Regions from separate parts of the Enterobacter sp. N5-15 genome, predicted to be linked through region 3. Evidence: predicted binding sites of a transcription regulator. Region 3 holds the regulator's gene; each other region holds the start of a gene.
What was found. The regulator Fur, encoded in region 3, represses iron uptake genes when iron is present. The targets are predictions, from matches to a motif close to ATAATAATGAGAACNACTATCAA.
Positions count from the first base shown of each region.

Region 1: the regulator Fur is predicted to act here: its motif matches at 2,590-2,612, upstream of sufA (Fe-S cluster assembly scaffold SufA).
Region 2: the regulator Fur is predicted to act here: its motif matches at 1,909-1,931, upstream of zupT (zinc transporter ZupT).

Region 1 covers NZ_CM170150.1:1,992,301-1,996,867, reverse strand. Annotated here, with positions in the region: gene sufC (Fe-S cluster assembly ATPase SufC) at 1-673, opposite strand, end outside; gene sufB (Fe-S cluster assembly protein SufB) at 683-2,173, opposite strand; gene sufA (Fe-S cluster assembly scaffold SufA) at 2,182-2,550, opposite strand; gene AC2TE5_RS09475 (MerR family transcriptional regulator) at 2,864-3,592, opposite strand; gene AC2TE5_RS09470 (diguanylate phosphodiesterase) at 3,782-4,567, opposite strand, start outside.
Region 2 covers NZ_CM170150.1:4,131,135-4,135,701, forward strand. Annotated here, with positions in the region: gene AC2TE5_RS19430 (glutathionylspermidine synthase family protein) at 1-865, shown strand, start outside; gene ygiD (4,5-DOPA-extradiol-dioxygenase) at 959-1,747, opposite strand; gene zupT (zinc transporter ZupT) at 1,944-2,717, shown strand; gene AC2TE5_RS19445 (fimbrial protein) at 3,052-3,612, shown strand; gene AC2TE5_RS19450 (fimbria/pilus outer membrane usher protein) at 3,690-4,567, shown strand, end outside.
Region 3 covers NZ_CM170150.1:1,328,473-1,333,039, forward strand. Annotated here, with positions in the region: gene chiP (chitoporin ChiP) at 1-642, shown strand, start outside; gene chiQ (ChiQ/YbfN family lipoprotein) at 690-1,016, shown strand; gene fur (ferric iron uptake transcriptional regulator) at 1,109-1,555, opposite strand; gene fldA (flavodoxin FldA) at 1,847-2,377, opposite strand; gene ybfE (LexA regulated protein) at 2,533-2,820, opposite strand; gene ybfF (esterase) at 2,949-3,722, opposite strand; gene seqA (replication initiation negative regulator SeqA) at 3,906-4,454, shown strand; gene pgm (phosphoglucomutase (alpha-D-glucose-1,6-bisphosphate-dependent)) at 4,479-4,567, shown strand, end outside.

The DNA of each region.
Region 1 (4,567 bases), 660 kb from region 3:
CAATACGCCCCTGGTAAAGCACGTGGACGTAATCCGGCTTGATATAGTCAAGAATGCGCTGGTAGTGGGTGACGATAATGAACGAACGCTTGCCGTCGCGCAGGGAGTTCACCCCGTCAGCGACAATCTTCAGGGCGTCGATATCCAGACCAGAGTCGGTCTCATCCAGAATGCACAGCTCGGGCTCCAGCACCGCCATCTGCAGAATGTCGTTACGCTTTTTCTCGCCGCCGGAGAAGCCAACGTTCACCGAACGGGTCAGCAGATCCTCCGGCATTTTCAGCAGCTTGATCTTCTCTTCCATCAGATCCTGGAAGTCGAAGCGGTCCAGCGCCTCCAGGCCGCGATACTTGCGCACCGCATTCAGCGCCGTCTGCAGGAAGAACTGGTTGCTGACGCCCGGAATTTCGACCGGGTACTGGAAGGCCATAAAAATGCCCTCTCCCGCGCGGTCTTCCGGCGACATCTCCAGCAGATCTTTGCCGTTAAACTCGACCGAGCCCTGGGTTACCTCATAATCTTCGCGCCCCGCCAGCGTCGCAGAAAGCGTACTTTTTCCGGAGCCGTTCGGCCCCATAATGGCGTGGACTTCACCCGGCTTGACGTCAAAATTGAGGCCACGCAGGATGGCTTTGTCTTCTACGCTAACCTGTAAATCTTTAATACTTAACATGTGCTTTCCTTAACCGACGCTGTGTTCAAGACTAATGGCGAGGAGTTTCTGGGCTTCAACGGCAAATTCCAGCGGCAGTTCAGAGAACACATCCTTACAGAAGCCGTTGACGATCATCGAGATGGCGTCTTCTTCGCTGATCCCGCGCTGCAGGCAGTAGAAGAGCTGATCTTCCCCAATCCGCGACGTCGTCGCCTCGTGCTCAAGCTGGGCCGTGTTGTTACGGCACTCGACGTACGGGAAAGTATGCGCCCCGCAGTCTGCGCCAATCAGCATCGAGTCACACTGGGTAAAGTTTCGCGCGTTGGTGGCCGTCGGCATGATTTTCACCAGCCCGCGATAGCTGTTCTGGCTATGCCCGGCGGAGATCCCTTTCGAGATGATGGTGGATTTGGTGTTTTTACCAATGTGGATCATCTTGGTGCCGGTATCGGCCTGCTGATGGCCGCTGGTCAGCGCCACCGAGTAAAACTCGCCGATGGAGTTATCCCCGCGCAGGATGCAGCTCGGGTATTTCCAGGTAATGGCCGAGCCGGTTTCAGACTGGGTCCACGACATCTTGCTGTTTTCGCCTTCGCACAGCGCGCGCTTGGTGACGAAGTTAAGGATACCGCCGGTATTGCCGTCGCCCGGGAACCAGTTTTGCACCGTAGAGTACTTCACCTCGGCATCTTTGTGGATGATGACCTCCACCACCGCCGCGTGCAGCTGGTAGCTGTCGCGAACCGGGGCGGAGCACCCTTCTATATAGCTGACGTAGCTGCCTTCATCCGCGACCAGGATCGTGCGTTCGAACTGGCCGGTTTTTTCGGCATTGATGCGGAAATAGGTGGAAAGCTCCATCGGACAGCGCACGCCTTTCGGCACATAGATAAAGGTGCCGTCAGAGGCTACCGCCGCGTTGAGCGCCGCGAAGAAGTTGTCGTTAGAGGGCACCACGGTCCCAATGTACTTTTTCACCAGTTCCGGATGATCGTGAATCGCTTCGCCGAAGGAGCAGAAAATGATCCCCTGCTCAGCGAGCTTCTCGCGGTAGGTGGTTGCCACCGAGACGGAGTCGAAAATGGCGTCTACCGCCACCTCTTTGCCCTCACGCACGGGCACGCCCAGCTGATTAAAGGCTTCTTCCACCTCTTTGCTGAGGAAGCTGTTCTCCGCACCGGTTTGCTGCACCGCGCCGGGCTGCGAGGCGCAGGTGTCGTCACAGCTGCCGCAGGACGGCGCAGAGTAGTAGCTGTAATCCTGATAGTTCAGCTTGTCATAATGCGCTTTCAGCCAGTGCGGCTCTTCCATCTCCAGCCAGGCGCGGAAGGCGCTCAGGCGAAACTCCAGCATCCACTCCGGCTCGTTACGTTTCGCCGAGATCGCCCGCACGACATCTTCGTTGATGCCTTTCGCCAGCTCATCGGTCTGCAGCTGGGTGAAGAACCCCTCTTTATAGTTGAGGTGCCCACCGCCCCAGGTATTTACTTCACTCGTTGCTTCAGTATTACGAGACATAGTACCGCCTATACCCCAAAGCTTTCGCCGCAGCCGCATTCGTTCTGGGCTTTCGGGTTATGAAATTTGAATAACTGGTTTAAGCCTTCGCGGACGTAGTCCACTTCGGTGCCGTCAATAAACGGCATGGCCTGCAGCGCGACGTACAGTTTCGCGCCGTCCGTCTCGAACACCAGGTCATCTTTCTCGGGTTCGGTGACGGTATCGAGCACGTAGCCAAAACCTGCGCAGCCGGTCTGTTTGACGCCCAAACGCACGCCGAGGATCTGGGGCTTTTTCGCCACCAGCTCGTGAATATGTGCCGCCGCCGCTGGCGTGAGCGTTAAACCGCGCCAGGCAAAATCGGCAGGATTAAAGGTTTCTGAATGCAGTTCCATAGGTCCACCTCATCTGATAAGCCATCAGGGCATAACACCATGTTAGTGATAACGATTATCACTTCAACCCTCTGTCAGCAGGGGCATTCGGCTAAACCGCCCTTTTTGCCTACTTTTATTAAGCATAGACCCTATGGCAGGATGCAGTCAGGATGGATGTATTTGTTCAATGCATTGATTAATAATGCATTTCGTCGCGGTATTTATGACGAAGAAGAGAAAAGTAAAATATGCATCGGAAATGCCTATTTTTGAGATAGCTTTTGCTCAGAAAATGACAAAAACAAAAAAAGGCCCTCAAGGCCTCTCACGATCAGTGATGAAATGAAACAGCAAACCCCTGTTCACGCCAGTGATCGAGCTGTTCCTGCTGGCGAGGCGTTGGGGATTTCCCCGTCCAGACGAAGATTTTTTGCCCGGGGAAGAGTTCAGGACGCGGCGAATCAATAGGTTCCGCCAGGACGTCAATGTGCCAGCCCTTCTGCGATAATCGCGCGGCTTCCAGCCACAGGTGGGTGCGGTCATCGCATTCCCAGCCAATCAGCAGCGCGTCTTTACCGGCTTTTTTGCGGGACTCCGCGAGGCTTGCAATGGCGAATTCGATCAGTACGCCGTCAAACAGGCTCGCCATGTGACGCACGGTATTTTGATCCTGATTCATTCGCTGACGGACGGGAGAGATAATATTGTCAATCAGCGCGTCTATCGCGTGATCGCGGCGGAATTCACTGATTTTGGCGCGCAGCTTTGCCGGGCTGGCGTAACGCAGAACGGTCATCATCTCTTCCTGGAACGAGACCCAGTTGCCCTGAGTCAATACTTCTTTGTTTTCCAGCAGGGCTTTGACTTTTCCGACCGAGACGCCGCTTTTCATCAGGCGCTTGATCTCTTCAATGCGCAGGATATCTTCATCGTCAAACTGACGATGACCCCCTTCGCTGCGCTGCGGCTTCAACAATCCATAACGGCGCTGCCAGGCACGCAGCGTAACGGGGTTGATACCGCATCGTTCGGCCACTTCGCCGATACTGTAATAGGCCATTAACTCCCTCACGCTCAGAACTTCCATACCTAACTGCACCAACCTTATCAGATTGTACACACCATTTGTATAACTAAGACCGCATTTTGAACGGGTGAACGGGGGTTCTTTCCCATCCACCTGTAAATACATTGTTGTATAAAATTTGCCATTCGTACAGTTAAGTCTGCCGGAATGTGTACAGCTTTATCAGAAGTCGAACTTTTTCTCCGGCCACGCAATCGCGGGAATACCGCCGTGGCGCGGGCTGGCAAAAAGATGCCCCTGGAACTGGGAAATCCCCGCGGACTCCAGCCACATCCACTCTTCCGCCTTCTCTACCCCCACCGCGCAGAACTGGATCTCAAGCGAGGAGCAGCATTTGATAATCGCCTGAATAATGGCCTGCCGGGGGCCACTTTTATGCACGTTCGCCACCAGATCGCGATTTATCTTAATTCTGTCCGGCTGGAACTGGGCCAGCAGCTGCAGCCCGGCAAAACCGGCGCCAAAGTGATCGATCGTCACGCTGATGCCCGCGCTTTTTAACTGCCTGACCGAATCCGTGAATTCATCAAAACGGGAAATGGCTTCGCTTTCTGTAAACTCCACCACAATTTGCTCGGGCACAAACCCATTTGCTTCAATCGCGGTGAGCAGGAAATCCACGGCGTTGGGAATGTTGACCAGCGTCATGGGCAGCAGGTTAAGGGATAACGTCTGGTCCTGTAGCCCCAGCGCGCTGGCCATGGAAAGCGCCACCTGCTTGCTCTGCAAATCAGACGCATATACCTCGTCACGCGGCCGGTTAGCGAAATAGACCCCCGGCGGGTCGCCGTCAGGAGTGCGGAGAAGCGCCTCCCAGGAGACGACCTGCTGCATAAACGGATCGACTATCGGCTGGAACGCAAAGCTGCAATCCGCCCCTTTCGCGACTACCTCGGGCTGCGCGGACAAGCGCGTTTCCTCGCGAACAAACTCCCAGGAATCCGCAGG
Region 2 (4,567 bases), 2.1 Mb from region 3:
TCGCCTGGATCTGGCGTGGGACGGCAAAGGTGAACCGAAGCTTCTGGAAAACAACGCTGATACGCCAACCTCTCTGTACGAAGCGGCGTTTTTCCAGTGGATCTGGCTGGAAGACCAGGCCAATGCCGGAAACCTGCCGGAAGGCAGCGACCAGTTTAACAGCCTGCAGGAAAAGCTGATTGAGCGTTTTGCCGAGCTGCGCGAACAGCATGGCTTCAACCTGCTGCATCTCGCCTGCTGCCGCGACACGGAAGAAGACCGTGGCACGGTTCAGTATCTGCAGGACTGCGCCGCCGAAGCGGAAGTGGCAACCGAGTTCCTCTATATCGAGGATATCGGACTCGGTGAAAAAGGTCAGTTTACGGATATGCAGGACCAGGTGATAAGCAACCTGTTCAAGCTCTACCCGTGGGAATATATGCTGCGCGAGATGTTCTCCACCAAGCTGGAAGATGCTGGCGTGCGCTGGCTGGAACCGGCATGGAAGAGCATTATCTCTAACAAAGCCCTGCTGCCGATGCTCTGGGAGATGTTCCCGAACCATCCGAACCTGCTGGCGGCGTACTTTGCGGAAGATGACCATCCGCAGCTGGATAAGTACGTCGTGAAGCCGATCTTCTCCCGCGAAGGCGCAAACGTGTCGATTATCGAAAACGGTAAGACGCTGGAAGCGGTTGAAGGACCGTACGGCGAAGAGGGGATGATCGTCCAGGAGTTCTATCAGCTGCCGAAGTTTGGCGACAGCTATACGCTGATTGGCAGCTGGCTCATCAACGATCGGCCGGCCGGGATTGGCATTCGCGAAGATCGCGCGCTGATCACGCAGGATCTGTCACGGTTCTATCCGCATATTTTTGTGGAGTAAGACTGCGGCCTGATGCCCTCACCCCAGCCCTCTCCCACAGGGAGAGGGTGCAAACACTAAAAACGGCAACCTGAGGTTGCCGTTTTGCTTTTATTATCCCACCTGCACCGACAGCATACTCAGACTCCCCATCTCGATACCGTCGACCGGGATCGTAACCGGTTCCTGACCATCCCACGCGCCAAGAACGTACAGCAGCGGGAGGAAGTGTTCCGGCGTCGGGTTAGAGAGCGAACCGCCTTCGTGATCCAGATAGTTCACTAACGGATGCTCCTCAGCCGGACCTTGCCACGTCAGGTTCGCTTTGACGTAGTCGTTAAACGAGGTCGCCCACGGGTATGGCGTATTCTCACCGTGCCAGCGTGCCGTGCGCAGGTTATGCACCACGTTACCGCTTGCCACCAGCATGATGCCTTCATCACGCAGGGTTGCCAGCTTGCGGCCCATCTCCAGATGCCAGGCGGCCGGTTTGGTGCTGTCGATGCTCAACTGCACCATCGGGATATCCGCATCAGGATACATTTTGATCAGCACGCCCCATGAGCCATGGTCAAAGCCCCAGGCTTCTTTATCCAGCGTGACAGGGACAGGTGCCAGCAAATCGACCAGCTTTTGGGCCAGCTCAGGCGAGCCTGGGGCCGGGTAATGCGTGTCGTACAGCGCCTGCGGGAAGCCGCCAAAATCATGAATGGTTTTTGGCGCTTCCATGGCGGTCACGCCCGTACCACGGGTAAACCAGTGTGCAGACACCACCACGATCGCTTTCGGACGCGGCAGCGTCTCGCCCAGATGACGCCAGGCTCGGGTATAGACGTTGTCTTCCAGAACGTTCATTGGGCTACCGTGGCCTAAAAACAGGGCTGGCATACGGGAAGAAGTCATGGTGATATCCTTACAGAAGGTGTCAATTTAATGGTGCTACATTACGCGCAATCTGGCTAAGATGAACGCAGATAAGCGTGAAGATCATCATCAGGAAATTTGAATGTAAGGAATGTGTAAAGCCGGGGTTTCCCCCTCGCTTTGCCAGAAATGAATCATTTATATTAATGAGAATCATTATCATAAGGAGCAATGCATGTCAGTCCCCTTGATCCTGACCATACTGGCGGGCGCCGCGACCTTTATCGGTGCGATCCTCGGCGTGCTCGGCCAAAAGCCCTCTAACCGCGTACTGGCCTTCTCACTGGGCTTTGCTGCCGGGATCATGCTGCTCATCTCGCTGATGGAGATGCTGCCTGCCGCGCTGGGCACAGAAGGCATGTCTCCGCTGCTGGGTTACGGCATGTTTGTCTTTGGCCTGCTGGGATACTTTGCCCTCGATCGCATGCTACCGCACGCGCATCCGCAGGATTTAATGCAGAAAAACGTGGCGCCGATGCCGCGCAATATCAAGCGTACCGCCGTGCTGTTAACGCTTGGCATTAGCCTGCATAACTTCCCGGAGGGGGTCGCGACCTACGTGACGGCCAGCAGCAATCTTGAGATGGGCTTTGGCATCGCGCTGGCGGTCGCCTTACACAATATTCCTGAAGGACTGGCCGTCGCCGGACCGGTGTATGCCGCCACCGGCTCTAAACGCACCGCGGTGTTTTGGGCAGGTATTTCCGGGATGGCTGAAATCCTTGGAGGCGTGCTGGCGTGGTTGATCCTCGGAAGTCTGGTCTCCCCCGTTGTGATGGCTGCCATTATGGCTGCGGTTGCCGGGATCATGGTTGCGCTCTCCGTCGATGAGCTCATGCCGCTGGCGAAAGAGATCGATCCGAATAACAACCCCAGCTATGGCGTACTGTGTGGAATGTCGGTAATGGGGCTAAGCCTGGTATTATTGCAGTCTGCGGGTATTGGTTAACATTAGCCTGCCTCCGTACCATACGGAGGCAGGCTTGCGAAACATTAAGATACAGGTAAAATAATAATCCATCCTATTGCCAACAAATTATTTACAATGAATAATATTGTTTCAAAGAAATATATTTATAAAATTGAGTTTGAATATCGCCCTACCACTTCTTAAATCATGAGAATAAGCTGATACTTACAATCAATAAGTATTATATATTAATAAAATCTTAAAATAGCTTTAAGCTACAGTAATCGCTTCCCCCCACCTCCCTCCCGTATACTTGACGTGCGTTCTGAAATTAATATTCAGAGTATGAATTCGTTTGAAAAAGGATATTTTCATGTATATGGGTAAAAAAGTTCTGTTAGCCGTTGCTATGGCTGCGATTGTATCGGGTTCTGCCTTTGCTGACGACCAGGGTTCAGGCAAAATCAAATTCAAAGGTGTCGTTATTGATGCGCCTTGCAGCATTGCTCCAGACAGCGTTGATAAAGAAGTCGACCTCGGTGAAGTGACCACTGCCGTCATCAACGCCAACAAAAAGTCTACCGCTGTGCCGGTTGATATCAACCTGGAAAACTGCCAGCTAGACGATCCGGCGGACGAAACGGACACGCCAATTACCAAAGTCGATGTCACCTTCACCAGCTCAGCAACAGACGCGACGGATACCAGCCTGATGACCAACACCTACGCAAGCGGTGCGCAGAACGTGGGTGTTCGTCTTCTGGATAACGCCGAAGCCAACATTACGCTGGGTGCGCCTAAAGAAGTTGATCTTCTGGCAGGTTCCACCACTCAGACGCTGCACTTCAAAGCGTTAATGGAAGTGCTTGCAGGCAAAACCGCTACGGCGGGTCAGGTTGAAGCCACCGCTAACTACGTTCTGGCGTATAAATAATAACTTCGCGTCACGGTATAAACCGGCTGGCATTTAGTGCAGCCGGCATTCTATATCTTTTCTTGAGTAACAGGACGATGACATACAAATTACAATGGATAATCATTATTACGTCCCTGTTAATGACGAAAATTACCTCTGCGACTGAATTTAACATAAATGCCATTGATAAAGATCAGCGTGGTAGCGTTGACTTATCACTCTTCAAAGATCAAATCGCCGTAACGCCAGGTAACTATTTTGTTACGGTTTCCATTAATGATATTCCGCTGGCAAACGGCTGGCAGCTTCGCTGGCGAGAAATGAATAATCAGGTACAGGTCTGTATTCCACCTGAACTGGCCGATACCTTTGCTCTACAGGACTCCATTCGCAGCGCTCTGCCAGAAAAAGAGGGATGCATTGATTTTTCATCCAGACCCGATATTAAGTTTACCTTTGACCAGGCCAGCCAGACGCTCAAGGTGACCGTCCCGCAGGCATGGCTACAGTACCGTGCCGCAGACTGGATGCCTCCATCCACCTGGGACAACGGCGTGCCTGGCGTATTGCTGGATTACAACCTGTTCGCCAGTCATTATCAGCCTAATAACGGCTCAGGTACGGACAACGCCAACACCTACGGTACCGCGGGTGCAAATATGGGCGCGTGGCGGCTGCGCAGCGATTATCAGTACACGCAAACGCATACCGATGCCGGTTCTGAACATGATGGACGCTTTTCACGCGTTTATATGTTCCGTCCTCTCCCCTCGCTCGGCGCCAAACTTACGCTGGGCGAAACGGATTTCCAGTCCGCTATTTTTGATGCTTTCACCTATACCGGCGCATCCCTGATTAGCGATGAGCGCATGCTGCCGTGGTCGCTACGCGGTTACGCACCGCAAATTACCGGCATCGCTCAGACCAACGCCACGGTTACCGTCAGCCTTGCCGATCGTGTGATTTACCAGAG
Region 3 (4,567 bases):
GCCAGCTATAAATTCGATGTCGCGGGTAGCCCGCTGAGCACCAGCTATCAGTTCTACGGTACGCGCGATAAAGTCAGTAACGGCGGCGTCAATGACATTTATGACGGCACCGCGTGGCTGCAGGCGTTAACCTTCGGCTACAAGGTCGGTCAGGTTGATTTGCGTCTGGAAGGCACATGGGTGAAGGCGGAAGGGCAGCAGGGCTACTTCCTGCAGCGTATGACGCCGACCTACGCCTCCTCCAACGGTCGTCTTGATATCTGGTGGGATAACCGTTCCGACTTCAACGCCGACGGCGAGAAAGCGGTCTTCTTCGGCGCAATGTATGATCTGAAAAACTGGAACCTGCCTGGCTGGGCGGTGGGCGCTTCTTACGCTTACGCCTGGGACGCAAAACCTGCCGATATGGCAACCCCGGACGCATACTACGATCCCAACTATCGCCTGAAAGAGTCTTCCTACAGCCTCGATGCTATCTATACCCTGCAGGATGGCCGCGCGAAAGGCACGATGTTCAAACTGCACTTCACCCAGTATGACAACCACTCCGATATCCCGAGCTATGCGGGCGGTTACGGCAACATCTTCCAGGATGAACGTGACGTGAAATTCATGGTTATCGCCCCATTCACCATCTTCTGATGAACGCACCGGCGGGCTGAGTCCCGCCGGTATGGAGACTGCACATGATGAAAAAAATCGTAATCGTCGCGTTGCTGGCATCAGGGCTGGTGGCGTGTGCTCAGACACAGGCGCCGAAAGAGGACACCCGTCTGAAGGAGGCGTATAGCGCCTGTATTAATACTGCGGAAGGTTCGCCGGAGAAGATTGAAGCCTGTCAGAGCGTGCTGAACGTGCTGAAGAAAGAGAAAGCGCACGAGCAGTTCGCTACGCAGGAGAACGTCCGCGTGATGGATTACCAGGCCTGCATTCAGGCGCGTAAAACCGGTAACGATCAGGAAGTGGCGAAGCGTTGCGATAAGATCTGGAACGAGATACGCAATAACAATAAATAAGTTGCTTTACGCCCGGTAAGCGCAGCGCCACCGGGCTTTTTTCAGGCAAAAAAAAGCCAACCTTGCGGCTGGCTCAGAGTATGAACGCTCGCTTATTTCGCGTCGTGCGCGTGGTCGTCTTCGCGGCAGTCGCCTTCAGCGCAGTGACCGTAAAGGTACAGGCTGTGGTTCGTCAGGCGGATGCCATGACGCGCCGCGATTTCACGCTGGCGTGATTCAATGGAATCATCGCTGAATTCAATGACCTTGCCGCAATCGAGGCAGATCAGATGATCGTGGTGCTGCTGCTGGGTCAGTTCGAAAACAGATTTACCGCCTTCGAAATTATGACGGGTAACAATGCCCGCGTCATCAAACTGGTTCAGCACGCGATAGACGGTAGCCAGCCCAATCTCTTCACCCATGTCGATAAGACGTTTATAGAGGTCTTCCGCACTGACATGGTGATTGTCTGGACCCTGAAGCACTTCAAGGATTTTTAACCGAGGAAGCGTAACTTTCAGGCCAGCCTTCTTTAATGCGGTATTGTTGTCAGTCATGCGGAATCTGTCCTGTTGCTAAACGATTCACTTCTGTAGGAAGTGACAGAAAATGCACCTGGGATAATGCGTCTCATTATAGAACTGCCATGGCTAAATGAAAACTGCAAGTCTCAGGCAAAATATGCTTATAAAAATGGGGTATCACCAACAAACTTGCTCAATGGAAAACCACACTTTATCAGGGAGACATTGTACAGGTCTGGGCGAAAAAGTTAAAAGATTGTAGCGATTAATTTAATCGGTTTGACCTGGAGCACGGGCGCAGCCGCCGCTGCGCCGCGATAAAAATCAGGCGTTCAGAATATCGTCCAGGTGCAGTTCCTCACGGATCTGCTTCACCCATTTCTCAACGCGCTCTGCCGTCAGCTCTGGCTGACGGTCTTCGTCAATAGCCAGACCCACGAAGTGATCGTCATCGGCCAGGCCTTTAGACGCTTCGAAGTGGTAACCGGCGGTCGGCCAGTGGCCTACGATAACCGCGCCATTCGGCTCAATGATATCGCGGATGGTACCCAGCGCGTCACAGAAGTATTCGGCGTAGTCTTCCTGATCGCCACAGCCAAACAGGGCCACCAGCTTACCGTTGAAGTCCACTTCTTCCAGCGTCGGGAAGAAATCATCCCAGTCGCACTGGGCTTCACCGTAGTACCAGGTTGGGATACCCAGCAGCAGAATGTCATAGCCTTCCAGATCTTCTTTGCTGCTCTTAGCGATGTCATGCACATCAGCAACGTCTTTACCGAGCTGTTTTTGAATGTTTTTTGCGATATTTTCGGTATTGCCGGTATCACTGCCAAAGAAAATGCCGATGATTGCCATGAGTAAAATAACCTCTTGAAACTTAATAGTATGGTGGCGCAATTCGGCCACGGATAAGGGCAATAATAGCAGAACTGGCAACCCTGCGGAAACAGCTATCGCGCAGGACTGCACTCTGTGCTACATGAAAAGGGCGATAAAGGGGATTTTCAGACTTATGCCTGGCTGCGTAACGTCTCAAGCTGGACGAGCAACATCTCTTCAATGAGCTCGCTGCGGCTGATATTTCGCGCGTCAGCCAGCTCGTTCAGCGCATCGACGGCGTCGGCGTTAAGCTTCAGTTCGACACGCTTAAGCCCACGATTTTTATCGCGTTTAAGCTGGTTGCGTTTATTGATACGCAGCTGTTCATCGCGCGAAAGCGGATTCGTCTTGGGTCGTCCCGGGCGACGCTCATTCGCGAACAGATCTAGTGTCGTACGGTCCGTTTGTTCTTTGGCCATGATTCAGAGACTTCGGGGGAAACACGCCGCCCTGCTAATGCCCGGGCGATAAGCGCGCCATCATACATCACCAAAAACGGCACGCCAACGACTGGAAGCCCACAGCCTTCCAGTCGCTTTCTTTTTAATCAATTTGCAGTATCAGCGAGATAGCGGCGAATGGCGCGCAGTACGGCATCCGGTTTTTCCGCATGCACCCAGTGCCCGGCACCGGCAATCACGTGGGCGCGAGCCTGCGGGAATTGGGCCAGCAGCGTGTCGCGGTACGCGTCGGTAACGTAAGGAGAGTTTCCGCCGCGAATAAAGAGGGTAGGGTGTGGCCAGGCGGGGACGGTTTCCCAGCCCACGATGTTGTTGTACTGGTCCCAGAGCACCGGCACGTTAAAACGCCATTGCCCGTCAACAAACGACTTCAGCAGGAACTGCACGACGCCTTCTTCATCAAGATGCTCACGCATGACGGCAGCCGCCTGTTGGCGTGTCGCGACACCCGCTTCTGTGACCGCATTAATGGCGGCAAAAATCTCGTCATGACGGCGGACATCGTAATCCACGGGCGCGACGTCAATCACCACCAGGCCGCTAATACGCTCCGGGGCCCGCGCCGTCAGGGCCATCACTGCTTTGCCACCCATTGAATGCCCGATCAGCGTTACCTTTTGCAGGCTATGTGCATCCAGCGTATCCAGCAGATCCCGCGCCATCGCCGCGTAGGTCATCTCGTCGGAACGCCCGGAAAGACCGTGATTGCGCATATCGACCTGTAAAATATCGTGGTCGGTAACCAGATCGCGCGCCAGCACGCCCAGGTTATCCAGGCTGCCAAAAAGCCCGTGAACCAGTACGATGGGAGAATTATTGTTCTGCGATTGTGCAGTTTGCGCTCGGGTATTCAATTTCATGGCAAAGTTCTTTTTTTACGTATGTCAGGTTAGGGTATCATGTTGACCATTCTGCCGCCCGGCTGCAAGGTTCCAGTTTAATCTGACTTTTGCCGCCAACCTGGTTTGACGCTATCCGCTGTTGGGATTTGACCTTATAATCCCAATGACTTGTATTCAGATAAGATATCGCACTGGATTAAGATGAAAACAATCGAAGTTGATGACGAACTCTATCAGTATATTGCCAGCCAGACGCGGCATATCGGGGAGAGCGCGTCCGACATTTTACGGCGCATGCTTAAAATTTCCGCCGCTTCACAGCCTGCTACCCCAGTCACCAAAGATGTCGTGTCTCAGCCAAGCGTTGTTGCGCAAGCAAAACCTGCCGTGACACCGGCAAAAGATAAAGTGCGCGCGATGCGCGAGCTGCTGCTCTCCGATGAATACGCGGAGCAGAAAAAGGCGGTTAACCGCTTTATGCTGGTGCTGTCTACACTTTATTCACTGGATAACAAAGCGTTTGCTGAAGCGACCGAGTCGCTTCACGGCCGTACTCGCGTCTATTTCGCGGGCGACGAGCAGACGCTGCTGCAAAATGGCAATCAAACCAAGCCCAAACATGTTCCTGGCACCCCGTACTGGGTGATCACCAATACCAATACGGGCCGCAAGTGCAGCATGATTGAACACATCATGCAGTCCATGCAGTTCCCGGCGGAATTGATTGAAAAGGTTTGCGGTACAATTTAACCCTTGCATCAGAAGGACCCGGTAATGGCAAATCACAGCCGTGCAGGCCAACCTGCACAACAAAGCGATTTGATTAACGTCGCTCAGCTGACCGCGCAGTATTACGTGCTGAA